Regions from separate parts of the Desulforamulus aquiferis genome, predicted to be linked through region 3. Evidence: riboswitches for the same ligand, from Rfam matches in the RefSeq annotation. Region 3 holds a riboswitch; each other region holds the start of a gene.

Region 1 (5,745 bases), on a different contig from region 3:
GCCCCAGGTGCAGTCATCCAGTTGGATATTTCGGCAGCCCAGTTCATAAAACGCAAGAATTGCCTTGCGATAAGCGGTGGAAATATCGCTATAGAGTTCATTCCGATCTGAATAGTATTTGTCAATTTCTTTTTCATTTTCTCCCCGAACCAGCTCCGCAAATAACTGGGCAGGAGCCGGTATAGTCTGCCTGGCAATAACGTCATCACCGGCTATTTGCTTTAAAAAGCGGTAGTGCGCCAGAAAAGGATGATCTGAAAAACGAATTTTTCCCGAAAGGCGTGCAGAATCCGCCCGGGTTTCTTCTCCATGGAATAAATATCCATGCTCCATCATCACATGCTCCACACCGTCAAAACCCCAAAAGAAATCAAGATGCCAATAACTGCGGCGAAACTCTCCGTCTGTTACGGACTTCAATCCAATTTCCTTTTGCTTGGTGACAAGCCTTCGAATTTCTGAGTCCTCCACCTGGGTTAGCTCTGCCTGTGTAATTTTCCCGTCTGCAAATTTTTCCCGTGCATCTTTGATTGCTTGAGGACGCAGAAAGCTTCCGACGATATCATAACGGAAAGGTGCAATTGTTCTCGTTGTAGTGTTTTCAAGTAAATTAGCCATATGTTGCTCTCCTTACTAAAAGTTTTTTTCAGTATAGCACGGAGAAAAACATATAGGGTAACGCTTAAAATTAATAGATGGATATAGATTATAACTATAACCTACTCCTGCAATTGAAGACCGTATTCCTGGATCACAGACTTCAATTCATCCAAATAAGCATTTGCCTGATTGCTGAGACGAACCTGATGGTTTGCAATCCAGCCCACCTGAATATAGTCGTCAACCTGTAAGGGTACAGATATAATGTTGTCTCCGTTTAAATCGGCACTGACAATCCCGGTGGAGATAGTATAGCCGTTCAGCCCAATCAGCAGATTGAATAGGGTAGCCCGGTCGCTGACATGGATGCTTTTCTTATGATATACCGTACTTAAAATCTCTTCTGAAAAATAAAAGGAGTTAAATTCCCCTTGTTCAAAGGACAGGTAAGGATAGTCATCTAAATCCTCCAGAGTGACAGATTCCCTAGTGGCCAGGGGATTTTGTGCACTGATAAAAATATGGGGCTTTGCAGTAAAAAGGGGATGAAAATCAAGTCGGTTTTCCCGAAGCAGTTTTTCAATGACCTTGCAATTGAACGGGTTTCTATACAAAATCCCGATTTCGCTTCGTAGATTTTTAACATCTTCAATTATTTCATATGTTCGTGTTTCCCGCAGAGTAAATTCATATTCATCCGCACCGCTTTTCCTAATGAGGTTGACAAATGCATTGACGGCAAAGGCATAATGCTGTGTGGAGATGGAGCAAAGCTGACGGGAAGGCTTTTTATTCAGATAACGCTGTTCCAGAAGTCCCGCCTGCTCCACCACCTGCCGGGCATAGCTGAGAAACTCCGCACCATCTACGGTTAGAGAAATTCCTTTTGTAGTGCGTATGAAAAGCTCGATGCCGATTTCAGCTTCCAGTTCCTTGACAGCGCTGGAAAGGCTGGGCTGAGTTATGTACAGCCTTTTTGCAGCCTCGTTGATAGAACCGCAGTTAACGATTTCAATAATATATTTTAATTGCTGTAAAGTCATCTTTGTTCCTCCAGTTTATTTTGGTAAGTATATCACGAAATTTATTTTGCTGAAAAAGCTAAGAAGAATGAGCAAATAAGTAAAGAGACCAGCTAGCTGCTGTCGAGTAGCTACTTAAGATTTATGCCTTAAAATCGAAATATATATAATAGAGTAAATATTAGAGGATTTTAGAAAGAAACTCAGTATATTAAATAACGATCGTACTATATAGAAGAGGGTGGTAATGTGAAGATTAACTTTACCAAGAAGCAATTCAGGACATTATTGGATCTGGTTTATGCTGGAAATATGGTAATCAACTCCACCAAGTATGATAATGAAAGTGAGGAACATGAGGAGCTGCAGAGCTATATTTTCTCCTTCTGTAAAGATTACGGGTTTGAGGAACTGGTCGAATTTGACCGTGAGCTTGATAAATATTATGAGACCAGAGAGTATGAAGAAAGTGGAATTCTGGATTTTATAGATGAGTATGATGATTATATATTTTGGGATCAGTTAGTATCTAATCTAGCCAGGCGGGATGCCAATAATGAAGTGGTGGCAAGGGCAGCAAAACCGTCAGCCGAAGTTCTTTTCAGAAGGTCCCTGGAGCTTGAGAAGAAGTACTCTAAGGAGTTTGAAAAAAACGGTTTGGAAAATGTGAAAGTGCTATTTACAAGTAGAAGAAGGGCTTAATAAGCACGAGGAAATTTAAAGGTTAATCAAGTAGCTTATACTCAACCTCGTCTATAGCTTTCATTAAATCATGTGCTTCAGAAATAATATACAATGCAAGCTTCATTATTTCTTCGTCGCTTGTATTCTTTGAAATTAGCCTTGAGTATCCCATTATCCTTCCGGTACTATCTTTTAAATGTATTAAAATATTCGGTTTCTTCATTATACCAAACACCCATTCCATAAGATTGCTTGCCAAATAACAACAAATACATCCATATAATACCATATGTTGCATGAATAATGCAACTAAATTGCCATATTTATGCAACATATTAAATAACTAAGCAAATCAAAAACCCTTAATTCGCAGAATCAAGAGTTAGCTGTATAACCATTTTATTAAAATGAATTGAGCAAAAGGAAATTAGATATGAAAGGATATTTGCAGGACTGAAGTCTACAGGTATTTAAAATACTAGCGATAAAAGATTTATAAAACCCGAAAAATAATAAGTCAATAAACTAATTACTTTCTTAAATAAGGACTGCTTATTTCAATCGGGTTAAAGAATGCTGCCACATCAACCTTTAAGCCTTCGGCAATAAGAAACAACATATCAAGGGAAAAAGATGTACTAGCCTGGGGAGCCTCAATTTTACTGATATGACTCACACTGACATCAATTTTTTCCGCCAGTTCTTCCTGTGTTAGCCCACGAAGTTTACGGTAATAGGCTACTTTTCTTCCGATTTCTCTATATTTATGTAGGAACTTCTTTCGTATACGCAATACTTGCCCACCCCCTCCGTTCATTATAGGGGGGACTAACTGCAATTACACTTCATTGCTGGTGCAATATTATTGCATTATTGTTGCAACTTATGACATATTATGGATTAAGATTCTGGGATTTAACATTATTATATAAATGATATTGCATGTTCTAATTTTGTAATAATTGTGATATAATTTATATAATAAAATCATGCTGAATTCTCTAAGAAGCGGGGGAACCACTTCCCAGGGGTGAATTTCTAATAAGAAAAGGGGCAGCTATCCCTAACCCGACAGCTAACTCCGTAAGCATTAAGCCACAAGTATTATGATCAGAGGGTCATAATACTTTGTGGTTTTTTTATTGCCAGATAGGCATAATAAGTTTCGGTTAGGGGGAATTGGCCAGTTATGACAAGTCCGGTAGTTACCACGGATTATTTTGTTTTACTTGTAGCCCTTTTTTTAATTGTTGGGGTATTGGCAACCAAATTTTCTACTCGTATGGGTGTACCTGCACTTATCCTTTTTATTCTTGTGGGAATGATTACCGGCAGTGATGGGCTTGGGATCATATATTTTGACAATGTCAAGCAGGCTCAGATTATAGGAATCTTAGCACTTGTGATTATACTTTTTGAAGGTGGACTGCATACAAAATGGTCCACAGTAAAGCCAGTTGCAATTCCGTCAATAAGCCTTGCCACGGTAGGAGTTCTAATAACCTCTACAGTAGTTGCAGTTGCCGCTAAGGTGATACTAGGGGTAACCTGGTTTGAAGGCTTCGTGTTTGGGGCAATTGTGGGTTCTACAGATGCTGCTGCGGTTTTTGCTGTTTTAAAAGGGCAAAACATTCGTGAGAGACTTGCCGCAACACTAGAAGCAGAATCAGGAACCAACGATCCAATGGCGGTGTTCCTGACAATCTCTTTCATTAATCTAATTTCAATAGATGCCGTCAATTATTATACGTTGATTGGCTCGTTTTTTTGGCAGATGATTGTTGGGTTAATAATGGGCCTGGTCATAGGGAAACTAGCCCTTAAAGCTATAAATGGCATAAATTTAGAATCCAGCGGTTTATACCCGGTTTTTGCAGTTTCATTAGCCCTATTGACCTACAGTGTAACAGCCTTAATAGGAGCAAGTGGTTTTTTGGCGGTTTATGTGGCTGCGATGCTAATTGGAAATTCGGAGCTGACCTACCAATCCTCTATATTCAAGTTTAATGAAGGCTTCGCCTGGATGATGCAGATCCTTATGTTTATGCTCCTTGGTCTATTGACATTTCCCGCACAATTATTTACAGGGGAGGTCGTACTAAAGGGCTTGATGCTTTCGGTAATACTAATATTAATTGCTCGCCCCGCCGCAGTTTTTATATCCTTGATTAAAATGGGATTTGACTTTAAGGAAAAAATCTTTCTGTCCTGGGCAGGTTTAAGGGGAGCAGTGCCGATTGTTTTGGCAACCTTCCCCATGATAGCCGGGTTAGAGAACAGCCAATTATTTTTCAATGTGGTGTTCTTTGTTGTTTTAACCTCTGCCCTAATCCAGGGGTCTACCATCACGACTGTTGCAGCAAAGCTTAACTTGCTTGGACCAAGAAAGGTTGAGCCCCCCCATTCCTTAGAGCTGGTTTCAATAGGAAAGGCAAATGCAGAAATTGTTGAATGTGAAGCTGATGAGAAGATGAGTATAACGGGTAAAAATTTAGAGCAGATTACCTTTCCTAAAGATGTACTGGTTACTGCAATTGTTCGGGGCGGGGAATTAATAACACCATCCGGACAAACAACAATTGCACCTGATGATATTCTTTACATCCTGGTATCTAGAGATAGCAAAAAAGAGTTGAAAAAATTATTAAAGGTTTAATGCAGTAATTTAAATAAAATAGCTGCCCGGTTAAATACCCGGGCAGCTATGGAGTTATTAAGCTAGGCAGCAGCAGCAAATGACAATAATAAGGATTATAAGTAGGAGAAAACAACAACAAATGGGTAATACTCCACCTGCGCCAAGAGTCTCAAAACCCATAGAATTCACTCCTTTTTATTTAAGATATTCTACCTCCAATAAGAATGATACATATTTTGCCAAAATGGTAAAATTAAGGACCAGGAATGGATTTACCCATTCCTGGTCCTTGCATATAAAGCTAGAGTTGAAAAAACCATCTGTAATAGAAGTTGGATATCGTAAAAGTTATTAATAGTGTAAGCCAGGTCCAATACCACTTCCAGTTAATATATTTAATAAGGTTAGTATATCTTTCTAATATTATTTCGAAAACAGTTATGCCAGAGGTGTAATAAACATAATGCAGCAATTGTTTGCCAACGTCCTGACCATAAGGGTAGTACAGATTAAAGAAAATGCAGATAGTCGGATAGGCGAAAAATTCAAAGGTGAAGCTGGTACGATTTGCCTTTGGGAAAAGGCGTACCGGGTATTTGATCAGCCCTTTTTCTACCACCAGCAATCCAAAAAACCAGGTTAATAGTTGTTTAGATAAAAAAATTACTTGAGCATCACGAATCTTGTCCCTTGGCACCAGCAATATAAGCAGCAAGATTAGTATTATCCATGAAAGGATTTCTATTAACCTGTCCTTGGACAAGGCCATTACCTCCAATACATAATGATACAGCATTTCCC
Region 2 (5,745 bases), on a different contig from region 3:
CTAGACCCACTAAGCTCTTCGATCAAAGAAATAAAGATTTCACGAATGTGGTTATAGGTTGGCTTTTCTAAGTTTCCTATCTTCATTAGACAATCCTCCTGGTAAAATTCTTGTATTAGTTTATTATAAAATTATAGCAGGTATCATTTCAACTAAAACTAAGGCTGCCTATTGATTCTATTGTTATTACTTTCTAACTATAAAAAACCCGGCCATTGCCGGGTTGAGAAACTTTATAGTCTTCTAATCTCAGGACATTTCATTCTTAATAGATTATAAGAGAATGGTGCAAAGTATTTCTCTCTGTTATCGCAGTTTGCATTTACACAAACCAAGGCAGGTATAGATTCTGCATAACAGACTGCGATATCTTCCTCCACCGTAACATTTACTAGTTTTTCAACCAGTATCTGCCCACAGGTCGGACAATTCTTTACAAATTGTGTCATTACGGTATCCCTCCTAGTGAAAGTTAATATGTAGGTAACCGCAGGTAACTTTCAGTTAGTTTTCAATATTCAGTTTCTTTATTTAATTATACTTTAGATAACTAATAAGTCAATATGATAGCACAAATATTAATTAGTATAGCCCATATAGTAGACCCCTAGCGAAAAGCCAGAGGTCTATTGGAAAGGCAACCCCCTACCCTTCCATGGGTGTCGGTTTTTCCAGTGGTTTTGTTGACACCTTTGCCCGTTAACCTTTCCGCGCATTCCACAAGCGACGGGTGGGCTTTGGTTTTATCTTACCCCGCTGGATTCTTCTTATCCATGTTGTAGACCCTAAGATAGGCTATTTAGTTCCTCGGTATATTTAGAAATGCTTGGATAAAACTTCAGCTCTTGCATACGGAATATACTCCTATGTTTGGCGAGAAGAGTTTCTAGCTGATAACCTTCTGCCGCATCTATGATGACTACCTTTTCCAATGCATCATTATGAACCATGGCCTTGCGAAACATCCAATTAGACCTAAAGTCCGTAGTGGGAAAGGAGTATCCAATCACAATAATTTCCCTGGCCCTGGTTAATGCTTCCCTAGCCTGTCGCCAAAGCTCTGGAATAAAGGGTATGGACTGATAATTCTTCATTAGGGTTGGGGGTATAATTACTCTGCTGAGCCTATGGCAGCAATGTTCTGTAGCGCATTTTACCATGTTGGCCATTCCGTTTATAATTACACTATTACCCTGTGGGTCACTATGCTCATAGGTATACAGTTGACCACAACTGGGGCAGTAAAGCCAATTTAAGGAACCGTGCAGCTTAAGAAGTTTGACACTGGAGTTTTCCTTCCTTAGAGTATTTTTTTCTTGAACACTATTTAATTGTTGGCAGAAAATACCATAGCCATCCCTAATGGACCAGACCAAGCCAGGTTTTTGCAACTTGTAAAGGGCAAAATCCATGAGTAATTCGTAATTAAAAGAAATTATATTGTCACCTGGCTCAAGGGATTGGGCAATACTGCGATGATGGGGACAGGGCTCACCGTAAAGTATTTTATCAAAGGTGAGGGCCATCAATAAGAGGTATTCCTCATATGCCTGCAACAGCCTTTCCCTGCCAGGAATATCTTCCTCTAACTCAATACTTAACAGGGTTAGAACCTCTTCCATGTCCAAAGTTGCTTGATTCACCTTTTCCCTGGGAACACCCCAAAATAGTTCAATAAAGTTAAATATATGTTCGTATTTTAAATTTCCGTCTCTGAAGTGCCTATCTCTTATTTTATGGATGTTCAAGACCTTCATGGCTTTTTCAAAAAAGTTTTTTGCTACAGGGCTAGTTTCTCCTAAAAAGGAACCTCTATAGGAAGCCCCCGCTCCTGCTCCCAGCACATATACTTTTGACACTTTTTTCCTCCCTGGCTTTACTTCGGTAACATTTATTATGGTTCCTTAGAAAAAAAATAACCCTGGTATTAACCAGAGTTAATCTCTTCTAAACACTTTTATGCAAGAAGTATTGGGCGGGAATATTTATATAAAAATAAACCTTAATATCTGTGCCGAGAAGAAAAACAAGGCAATATAGCAGATACCAAATCCAAAGGCATTGGCCAGTTCTGAGTCTTCTTTCTCTAACCAGTCGGTAACTTCATCAACAATCTCCAGCTCTGGGTTAGTTACTGTATTATTGACAACCGGAAAATCAAACCTTAGCTCAGCACTTTTCATGTACATCACTCCGAACACCTGTTTGTTGATGATATCTTATACCAAACACTTGTTCTTGTCAAGCATAAAAAAAATCCTGATAAATTATCAGGATTATTTTTTATTAGTGGGACTTACCTCCCAGGTTATAAGGTATAATTCTTTTTTCCCATGTTCTCAAGGTTATTTGCTCACCCTTATTTTCCACAAGATATTGGGGTAATATGGGTGTTTTGCCATATCCATTGGGTGCATTGATGATATAAGTTGGAACAGCCAGTCCAGATGTATGACCCCTCAACTGTTCCATAATTTCAATTCCTTCATCTATACCTGTAATAAAATGTCTTGTGCCCTTAACGGCTTTGGCATGGAAGATATAGTAGGGCCGAACACGAATTTTTAATAGGCTTTGATTTAGTTTCTTCATTACATTGGCATTGTTGTTTACGTTCTTTAATAAAACTGCTTGGTTGCCAAGTACAACTCCAGCTTTAATGAGTCTATCGCAGGCTTCCTTTGCCTCCGGCGTAACTTCTAAGGGGCTGTTAAACTGAGAGTTAATATAAATGGGCGGATGTTTTTCTAGAACTGCACATAATTCTGGCGTTATTCTCTGGGGCATGGTAACAGGAGTTCTAGTGCCAATACGTTTAATCTCAACATGGGGAATGTTATCCAGCTCGGTCAGCAACCAGTCAATTTGTTTATCCGATAGGAGCAGTGCATCTCCCCCGGTAATAAGTACATCTCTAATTTCAGTGTTTTCCTTAATGTACTTTATTGCTGACTCCAGTGCTTTCCGCGGCTTATGCACATCTATCTCACCAATATTTCTACGACGTTGGCAATGGCGGCAATACATGGCACATTGGTTAGTTACATTAATAATGAGTCTGTCGGGATATCTTCTGGTGATAGCTGGGGCAGGTGAGGTAAACTCTTCTCCCATAGGGTCCTCGGCACCATACCTATCCTTTGTTTCTTCAATACTGGGTATTGCCTGAACCCATACAGGACCTTTTACTCCACCGGCTATGGCAAGTGCTAGATAATAGGGTGATACTGCCCAGCGATAGTGCCTGCCAACCTTGTCTATGTCCTCAAGTTCCTCTGAGGTAAGCTTTAGTAGGCTTCCTAGCACTTTTACATCCCTAATACGATTTGTCATTTGCCAATGCCAATCTTTCCACTGCTCTTCGCCTGCTTGAAAATAGTTCAAGATAGCTGCTTTGGCTTGGCAATACTCTTCCTGAATCTCAAACCCATTAGGTATGTTTTGTTTCTCTTTTAAGTAACCATCAATTCTTGCTTTGAGTTCCCTGGCTCTTCTTAAAGCTACTCTTCTTTTCTCCTGTTCCAGCTGTAGTTCTTCATGTCTCAAATTTACGGACATAAACATACCTCCCTTTCTCTTATCGCTTACGAAGTTAGCTGACGGGTTCGGGTCGAAAGGATAAAACCCTACCAGTACCTGGTACTGGATTCACCCCAAAAGGTCGGTTCCTCCGCTCCTGTTATCAGGATTAAGCAACATATTTTTACAGGCAACATCATATTACTAGCAAGTTGCCACAACTTAATTTTAACATAAAGGTTGCCTGTATACAATGTCATGCATGGTCAACTTAAGTATTCTTAAGAAACTTTTAATATTTATTTGAAGTAATCACCTGCATCTTTGGATAACAATGACAAGTCCAAAAAAAAAACAAGGTGTTTATCACACCTTGTTCAGATTGTCGAGAAACTACCTATATTCGGGTTTTAATAATCCCTCACGACTCCTCTCTCCGCAGTGGACAGCGCTAATCCCTTGCTTCGTGCGAAAATGGGCCGCCTTCGAGTAAACATCGTGTTTACCTCAGGCTTTCGCGGACATCCATGTCCGCTCACCCATTTTCGCATCCTCAGCTTCGCGAAGCGCTGTTTCCACTGCTTCGAATGTCGCTGTTCGGGATTATTAAAACCCAGTTGAATCCTTTTCAACAGGCTGAACAAGGTGTTTATCACACCTTGTTAACAATCTGTTAGACCCTTACTAAGCCATCCTTACATTCTGGATTAACCGTTCCATAAATAGTTAAGATATCTCCACCTTGAATCACCCTGTCGGGATCAGGATCGACTATTTCTTCCTCACCTTTTCGTTGGATAGCTAAAACTCTACTTTCATTTAATCTAGATTCTGACAAGGAAAGACCCACCAAGGGAGATTCAGCTAACACCTTCCACTCCTCGATCTTGTAAAGACGGGTCTCCAACTGAAGTGTGTGCTCCATGAGTTCTTCCATTAGCTTAGATATTTCGTCGTTAATTTTATCCCTTTCCCTAACTAATTCATGGAGTCTCTCATGGATACCTGCCAATACCCTGCGCTGATCAAAATCCTGCATATACTTTTGTGCAGCCGGCACAGATTGAACCACAACGCCAATTCCCGGAGCCACCTGGACTATCCCTACTTCCTGTAAAAGGGTTAAGGCCCGGCGTATTGTCTCCGGCGAAACATTATATTTACCCGCTAAAGTAGATCGGCCAAATATCTTTTGTCCTTCCTGGTATTCCCCTCGCACAATGCGATCTGCAATATCTGCTGCAATAGTAATATATCTTGCTAAGTGTACTTCACTGTTCGGCAAAAAGGTACCCTCCAGAAAAAGCTTTGATAATATCCTATTATAGCCGGGACAGATGAAATAAAAAAGTGTAGAAGTAAAAAATAAGTCAAAGTCAGTACAAAAATACAGTTTTGGAGATAATCATCAAATATATAGCTAAAGCCGCGGTACCAAAATTAATGGCAGCCGCGGCTCGTTATAAGCTCTAGAAATAAAGATCCCTCACACCAGCTTCAATTTGCGTTAGTCTCTCCTCGGTAACGGCCCTAATTTTTTCATTACTTATTTCGCCAAGGTGTTTACGGATTGTCTCTTCGCCAACCTCCTTGGTCTCAGGGGAAGCATAATCCATTAAGTACTCTTTGAAGGTTAGTATGGCATTAGGCTGACAAACGTTTTGTATTTCTCCTGTTTTAGCCAGGGCCATAAAGCGATCTCCTGTACGGCCCTTGCGGTAACAGGCGGTACAATAGCTGGGCAGCCAGCCTGACTGACAAACTCCACGGAGCACCTCATCCGGTGTTCTGTGATCGTCTACATAGAACTGAGGGGCATCTTCCTCATCACACCCAGCAGTCTCAAGTTTAAGGGAATTCTTTTTATCAGCCTCTTTTTTATATCCTCCTACACCAGTACAGGAACCGGCGGATATCTGGGAAATCCCGCGATCTAACAGCATATCTCTGTATTCAGCACGTTCTCTGGTAGAAATAATCATTCCGGTATAGGGTACAGCCAGGCGAATAATTGCCACCAGTTTCATAAACTGTTCGTCATTAACCAGATATGGGAAGTTATCATAATCCACACCACTGGCTGGTCGAAGGCGGGGTACTGAGATGGTATGAGGCCCTACCCCAAAACGTTCTTCAAGATGCAGGGCATGCATCATCAGTCCCATAACCTCAAATTTATAGTCATACAAGCCAAATAGAGCACCAAAGCCTACATCATCAATACCT
Region 3 (5,745 bases):
TCATTAGCCAGGACCTGTCCAGCAAATAACAGTGACAAAATCAGCATCAGGATAGGCAATATAGCAAATCTTTTCATAACACACCCCATACTTAAGAATATTCGACAATAACCTTACTAGATTGTACTTTAACTAGTTAATTCCCGGCAACCCTTCAAAAATGGCTTTTCCGGGAATTTGGGCTTTTCTAGGGTAGTAATTTGTCTTAAATATACTCCTGATCCAATTTGTTAATATTTGCACGTCCTGAGGACAACTCCACCAGTTTTGCAGCTAATACCTCAAATTCTTCTAATAATATTTGAGCTCTAATTAATGCCCGATCCGTTACTAAAACCTCAATTATGTTAGCACCCGATTTTTCAATTGCCTTCTTCACCCTACCAAACAAATTTAAGTCAAACTGTACAGTAAAAGCTTGGGCTAAACGCCTGGTGACTAAACCAGCCTCTGCGATTCCTAAGGTGCTGGTCTGGGAATAGGCCCTGACTAATCCCCCTGCCCCTAATAACACTCCACCATAGTAGCGGGTAACTACCAGAGCTACCCTTAGTAAGTTTTCGCCCCTAATAACGTTTAAAACTGGCCTTCCCGCTGTTCCACTGGGTTCACCATCATCACTGCACTTTTCCTGATCTTCTGAAATTCGATAGGCATAGACATTATGGGTAGCTTCCCTATGGAGTTTACCAACGGCCCGGATAAAATCCATGGCCTCCTCCTCGTTCGGAACGGGTTTAACAGTGGCAATAAATCGAGATTTTTTAATAATTAATTCAGCGACAGCCTCTTTGGAAACCGTGCAATAGCTTAGCAAAATTCTCATTCCCTTCTGTCTTAAATCGTGGACACCTTTGAGGATAAATGGTATTATTTCCAAAGACAAGTGATTTTTGGTATTTTTTATAATCGGAGGCTGAAATGAAAGGAATTTTATATGGCATTGGTGTAGGTCCCGGTGACCCCGAGCTGATTACAGTTAAAGCTGTAAATATCTTAAAAAATATTGATGTGGTGATAGGGCCAAGAACTCAAAAAAAGGGGTCAAGTCTGGCATTGGATATTGCCTCACCTTATTTAAAACCTGATGCAGAGATATTGGAACTGGTTTTCCCCATGGTTTACGAGGAGGAAACCTTAAATACAGCCTGGGAAAGCAGCTCGAATGAGATATTAAACCAATTAAACCTAGGCAAAAAAGTAGCCTTCCTAACCCTTGGTGACCCAATGCTTTACAGCACCTATATTTATATATACAGGTTACTTTCTAAAAAGGCTGCCCAGATAGAAACAATTCCAGGTATCACGTCCTTTTGTGCAGCCGCCAGCAGGCTTGGGTTTCCCCTTGCAGATACCAATGATATAATCTCCATTGTACCGGCTACCTGTGAACGAAAGGATTTAGACCGTGCCCTTGCTATTTCAGACACAGTGGTCTTAATGAAGGTTTCAAAGGATTTCCCAGGAATCATTAAAAGTCTCCAGACTAATAACCTCGCTGATAATGCCGTGATGATCAGCAAGTGCGGCCACCCTGAAGAGTCAATTCATTACAATTTAACAAGCCAGGAGGCTCTTAAGCCAAACTATCTCTCCACCATTTTAGCAAAACGTTCATCCAAGTAAATAAATATAGCCCAGCCCTCTGACTGATAAAATCATCCAGAGGGCTGTGATTTATTTATTAATGGTACTTTCGTCCCTTACCAAAGGCTTATCATAAACAGCATGCCCTGTTGTTAAGGGGCTGCGCTCTACCAGTAACTGCACTTTATTAAATTCTGGCAATTGGGTAATGGTATTAACAATAGCGTTTACAGCGATGAATTCCCCGGTGCTACCCTGCATATTAGCTAAAGCCTGATTAAAGTTTAAGGTAATGGTATCTCCATCCTTTTGATAGTAGATCAATTCTGTTCCCTCCGGTATCACCGGGTTCAGCTTATCAGGCTTAGCAAGCTCATTAACGAGTGCTACCACCATATCATTAGGTTTGTCAATTTCTCTTTCAACAGGTACAAGGGCATCAGCCTGCTCATTAGCAAAATACAGGACAACCTTAACTCTTTCAGGAGACGGTTCTTGTTCTACTAGGACAGGTGCTGCCTCCTGATCAGTTTTACTGTTTCCACACCCAACTACTATAAGAGAAAGGATCATCATGACTACCAAAATAGTGTATTTTTTCATAGTATCCTCCTGAATTTTTATTACTAATGGAGTTTACCATATTTCCAACCAATTTAGCTACACTAAAAAGCAAGGCACAAACTTACAAAATATGGTTTTGGACAATCTCAGAAAAATCCAGAGGATAAGCCCTATAATCCACCTTTAATCGTTTTAATGAATAAGTTAAACCTCAGGAAGCCTGAGGTTTAACTGTTGCTTAAAGTATTTTATTGGCGCCTCTATATCGAGGTCCCCAATAGTTGTCATTCATTGAGTCAATCCTAATTCCTCTGGAACTAGAAGAATGAATAAATTTATTATCCCCGATATAAATACCTGAATGGTTTATCCCATTACCACCGGTATTAAAAAATACTAAATCACCTGGTTGTAATTCTTCTTTTTTAATAATAGTACCTGAATTATATTGTCCGGCTGCAGTGTGCACTAGGTCTATACCAAAATTCTTAAAAACATACTTAACATAACCGGAACAATCAAACCCCGCCGGTGTATCCCCACCGGAACGATATCTTACCCCAATATATTCTTTAGCATATTCCAACACTGCCTGTGCTCTGTCAACTATTCCCCTGGAAGCCAGCTCTTGCTCTTGTCTCTGCTCTTCAGTAAGGGTTCTAAAGGATTGCTGGTTTGCTGCTTGTTCAGGCAGCTCCAGAATCATGCCCGGTTGCAGATTTGTACTACTGAGATTATTTAAATTTTGAAGTACATCCACTGTGGTACCATTCTTATTTGCAATTGACCAAAGGGTATCTCCTTTTTCCACTGTTACTTGGGCTGCCATTGCCGGACTCGCCAGTAGTATTAATGGCAAAGACACTAAAACCACCCATGTCCCGATGCGCTTGCTAAATGTCAACTACACTTCCCCGCTTTCTACGCCTACGGAGTTAGCTGACGGGTTCGGACCGAAAGTAGCCCGCTACCGAGGTAGTTCACCCCCAAAAGATTGGTTCCCCCGTTTTCCCAAAAAGAAATTAGGCGTTTCTTAATATCGTATAAATTTAATTCGCCAAAAGTTTCCACTTTCCTGCAAAAACTAGATAATTATTTCACTTATTGCCTAAAGTTCTATAAAGATGTAAATATTTCTAATAATTCTTTATGTATTTGGAAACAATTAAAATTGCTTCGAAAAACACTGCTTTAAATTAAGGAGAATATCTATGACTCTATCCCAGGCTACCTGGAACTGTACTCGTCTAATGTTAAATGTAGCCCTGCCAATTAAAGCAGTAATAAATCCTCCCCGTAAAAGAAACACTCACCGTTTCTGCAACCTACAGGCCATAGGAATTTTGAAAAGAGATGGTCTTCGAAAAGAGGCCTTGTTGTTACAATCCGGCGTTGACTCCTTGAACGAAGGTGCCATCTGGTGTGATACAGGTTTTAAATACATCAGTCACTATTACAATCCCCATGTAGGTGCAGGTCTTTGGAATGGCCCGGATGCACCGACAGAGTGTCAGTCCTATTTCAACCGAGCAGTTGAGATGTGGCGGAGGGGGTATCGTGAGCAGGCAATTTTTTACCTGGGAGCAGCCACCCATATTATGCAGGACCTTTGTGTTCCCCATCATGCCAGTGGTCTTGTTTTCAATGGACACCAATATTTTGAGTACTGGGCTCGCAAACACTATGAAGACTTCGCAATTAATTCCTGCGGCATTTATAAAATTATTAATTCAGCAAGTGATTGGGTAAGGGAAAATGCATTTTTTTCGTCAATCTATTTACCCACAGTTTCGGAAAATGCTCAAATTACTTCTATTGAAAAGACCGTTGAAATTCTCCTTGAACGGGCACAAAGAACTACTGCAGGCTTCCTGCATTTATTTTGTAAAAGTGTTTTGAATTGATAAATCCTTGCTATTAAGTTAGGCTCTACTATTTACCAATTAACTAAAATAAGTTTATAATTCCCAATAAATGAGCCCTAGGTTTAGTGAAACACTTTACTAAAATCTCCGTCTAGTATAAAGAACACATTAACAGCATTCTAAAAAGGAGAGCAGCCATGAGCAGGACCACCTTTATACTATTGATTACTTTGTTCACTATAACTATGTTTACGGGATGTGCCTCCCAGGACAATGAAATCCTATTGCAAAAAACAGATACCAACTTTCAAGAAACTTATTCTGAATTAGGTAACAAGGTAATCCTTAACTCAATCGAAAGACAGCTTCCCGGGAGCAAGAGTAAGGATAAAATTATCCTATATGCCGAGCAGGCAGATGACGGAATGCCCTTGTCTTGGTCACTGGTTGTCGATGGAATTGAGATGGTCAAGCTTGATCATGAGGAAAATCTTTACGGATTTGCCGAGGTCAAATTCCAGGATTTAGACGGCGATAATAAAGATGAAGTCCTATTATATCGTCAGTCAAGTGGCAGTGCCGGTGCCAGGGGGTTGAATGTTTATAGAGTTTCTGATGAAGGCTGGGAAGAAATTTTTGGTATAATAAACCCCGTAGATCTAGAAGATGAAAGGTATATTGTAAAATACCTGGGCGATTATTATGCCAGTTTCGAGGATACTGCGACAGGTTTAAAATCTACCATTCAGTTGGATAAGAAAAGCTACCAGGGAATGGAGGAAATGCTATCGGGCATTGGAACCTGGGTAGACCCAATTGCCGAATATAGTATTGTGGATCCTGACGGGGACAATTCGAAAGAAATAATTTCTATTCAGAGGGTTATTGGTATATCCCATGTTGATACCCTGGCTTTATTAAAAACCACCTATAGACTGGAACAAGGAAAATATAAGGCTATCACCTTAAGCTTAGCTGACAAAAATGATAAATTACTAGCGGAAGTAAACCTTTAAAGACTAATAAGGGAGTAATCAGCGGCGATTACTCCCTTATCATTAGCTCTTGACCATGTTCTTTCAACCATTGACGGTGCCTTTTATATTCTGGACAAAGGCTTTCAACCAACGACCAGAATTTTTTTGAATGGTTCATTTCTATTAAATGGGCTAACTCATGTACCACCAGATAATCAAGTACAGGTAAAGGTGCCATAATAATCCTAAAGTTGAAATTTAGGTTTCCTTGACTTGAGCAGCTTCCCCAGCGGGTTTTTTGATCCTTGATAAATATTTGATTGATATTAACACCCAGTTTATTTTTAAACTCAGCAACCCTATTTGCTATTATTTCTTTGGCCTGGTACCTAAGCCAGGCCTCTAAAATCTCCGTCTTCTTACCCGATTCTTTCTGGGGCAGCATCAAAACAACTTTATCCCCCACCAGTTCTACTAAAGGCGGACCTTGCTGATAAACGGTTACCAAACGATAGTTCCTGCCCAGGAAGGGTAAAATCTGCCCGTCTTGACCAAAGCGGTTCTTCCTTCGTTTTGAAACCTTAGTCAGGGAATCCAGTTTTTGAATAATCCAATTTTCGTTGTTCTTTAGCAGGGGTTCAATTCTAGAATGTGGATAATTAGCCGGTACTACAACCTCTAATCCCTTCTCTGTACTTACTTTAAGGTTAACCCTTTTAGCCCTGCTGCTCTCCCTTAGGGAATAGGTAATC

Evidence for each region. A riboswitch is a leader RNA that binds a small molecule or an ion and turns the genes downstream of it on or off. The one in region 3 is predicted to bind cyclic di-AMP.
Region 1: another riboswitch for cyclic di-AMP. It lies ahead of P6N53_RS07250 (potassium/proton antiporter); the one in region 3 lies ahead of P6N53_RS03910 (C40 family peptidase).
Region 2: another riboswitch for cyclic di-AMP. It lies ahead of eam (glutamate 2,3-aminomutase); the one in region 3 lies ahead of P6N53_RS03910 (C40 family peptidase).

Annotation. Positions count from the first base shown of each region.
Region 1 is NZ_JARPTC010000009.1:107,025-112,769, forward strand. Features, by position in the region: gene P6N53_RS07225 (5-methyltetrahydropteroyltriglutamate--homocysteine S-methyltransferase) at 1-618, opposite strand, end outside; gene P6N53_RS07230 (LysR family transcriptional regulator) at 720-1,643, opposite strand; gene P6N53_RS07235 (hypothetical protein) at 1,872-2,324, shown strand; gene P6N53_RS07240 (hypothetical protein) at 2,347-2,529, opposite strand; gene P6N53_RS07245 (helix-turn-helix domain-containing protein) at 2,836-3,099, opposite strand; cyclic di-AMP (ydaO/yuaA leader) riboswitch at 3,287-3,410, shown strand; gene P6N53_RS07250 (potassium/proton antiporter) at 3,496-4,962, shown strand; gene P6N53_RS07255 (CBO0543 family protein) at 5,246-5,745, opposite strand, start outside.
Region 2 is NZ_JARPTC010000002.1:175,375-181,119, reverse strand. Features, by position in the region: gene P6N53_RS02010 (hypothetical protein) at 1-86, opposite strand, end outside; gene P6N53_RS02005 (hypothetical protein) at 234-449, opposite strand; gene P6N53_RS02000 (SIR2 family protein) at 786-1,859, opposite strand; gene P6N53_RS01995 (hypothetical protein) at 1,986-2,183, opposite strand; gene eam (glutamate 2,3-aminomutase) at 2,287-3,558, opposite strand; cyclic di-AMP (ydaO/yuaA leader) riboswitch at 3,566-3,705, opposite strand; gene P6N53_RS01985 (GntR family transcriptional regulator) at 4,193-4,804, opposite strand; gene hydG ([FeFe] hydrogenase H-cluster radical SAM maturase HydG) at 4,989-5,745, opposite strand, start outside.
Region 3 is NZ_JARPTC010000004.1:136,509-142,253, forward strand. Features, by position in the region: gene P6N53_RS03890 (YibE/F family protein) at 1-77, opposite strand, end outside; gene P6N53_RS03895 (IMPACT family protein) at 206-826, opposite strand; gene cobI (precorrin-2 C(20)-methyltransferase) at 922-1,626, shown strand; gene P6N53_RS03905 (GerMN domain-containing protein) at 1,678-2,190, opposite strand; gene P6N53_RS03910 (C40 family peptidase) at 2,390-3,016, opposite strand; cyclic di-AMP (ydaO/yuaA leader) riboswitch at 3,060-3,190, opposite strand; gene P6N53_RS03915 (zinc dependent phospholipase C family protein) at 3,363-4,055, shown strand; gene P6N53_RS03920 (YybI family spore inner coat protein) at 4,214-5,032, shown strand; gene P6N53_RS03925 (M48 family metallopeptidase) at 5,061-5,745, opposite strand, start outside.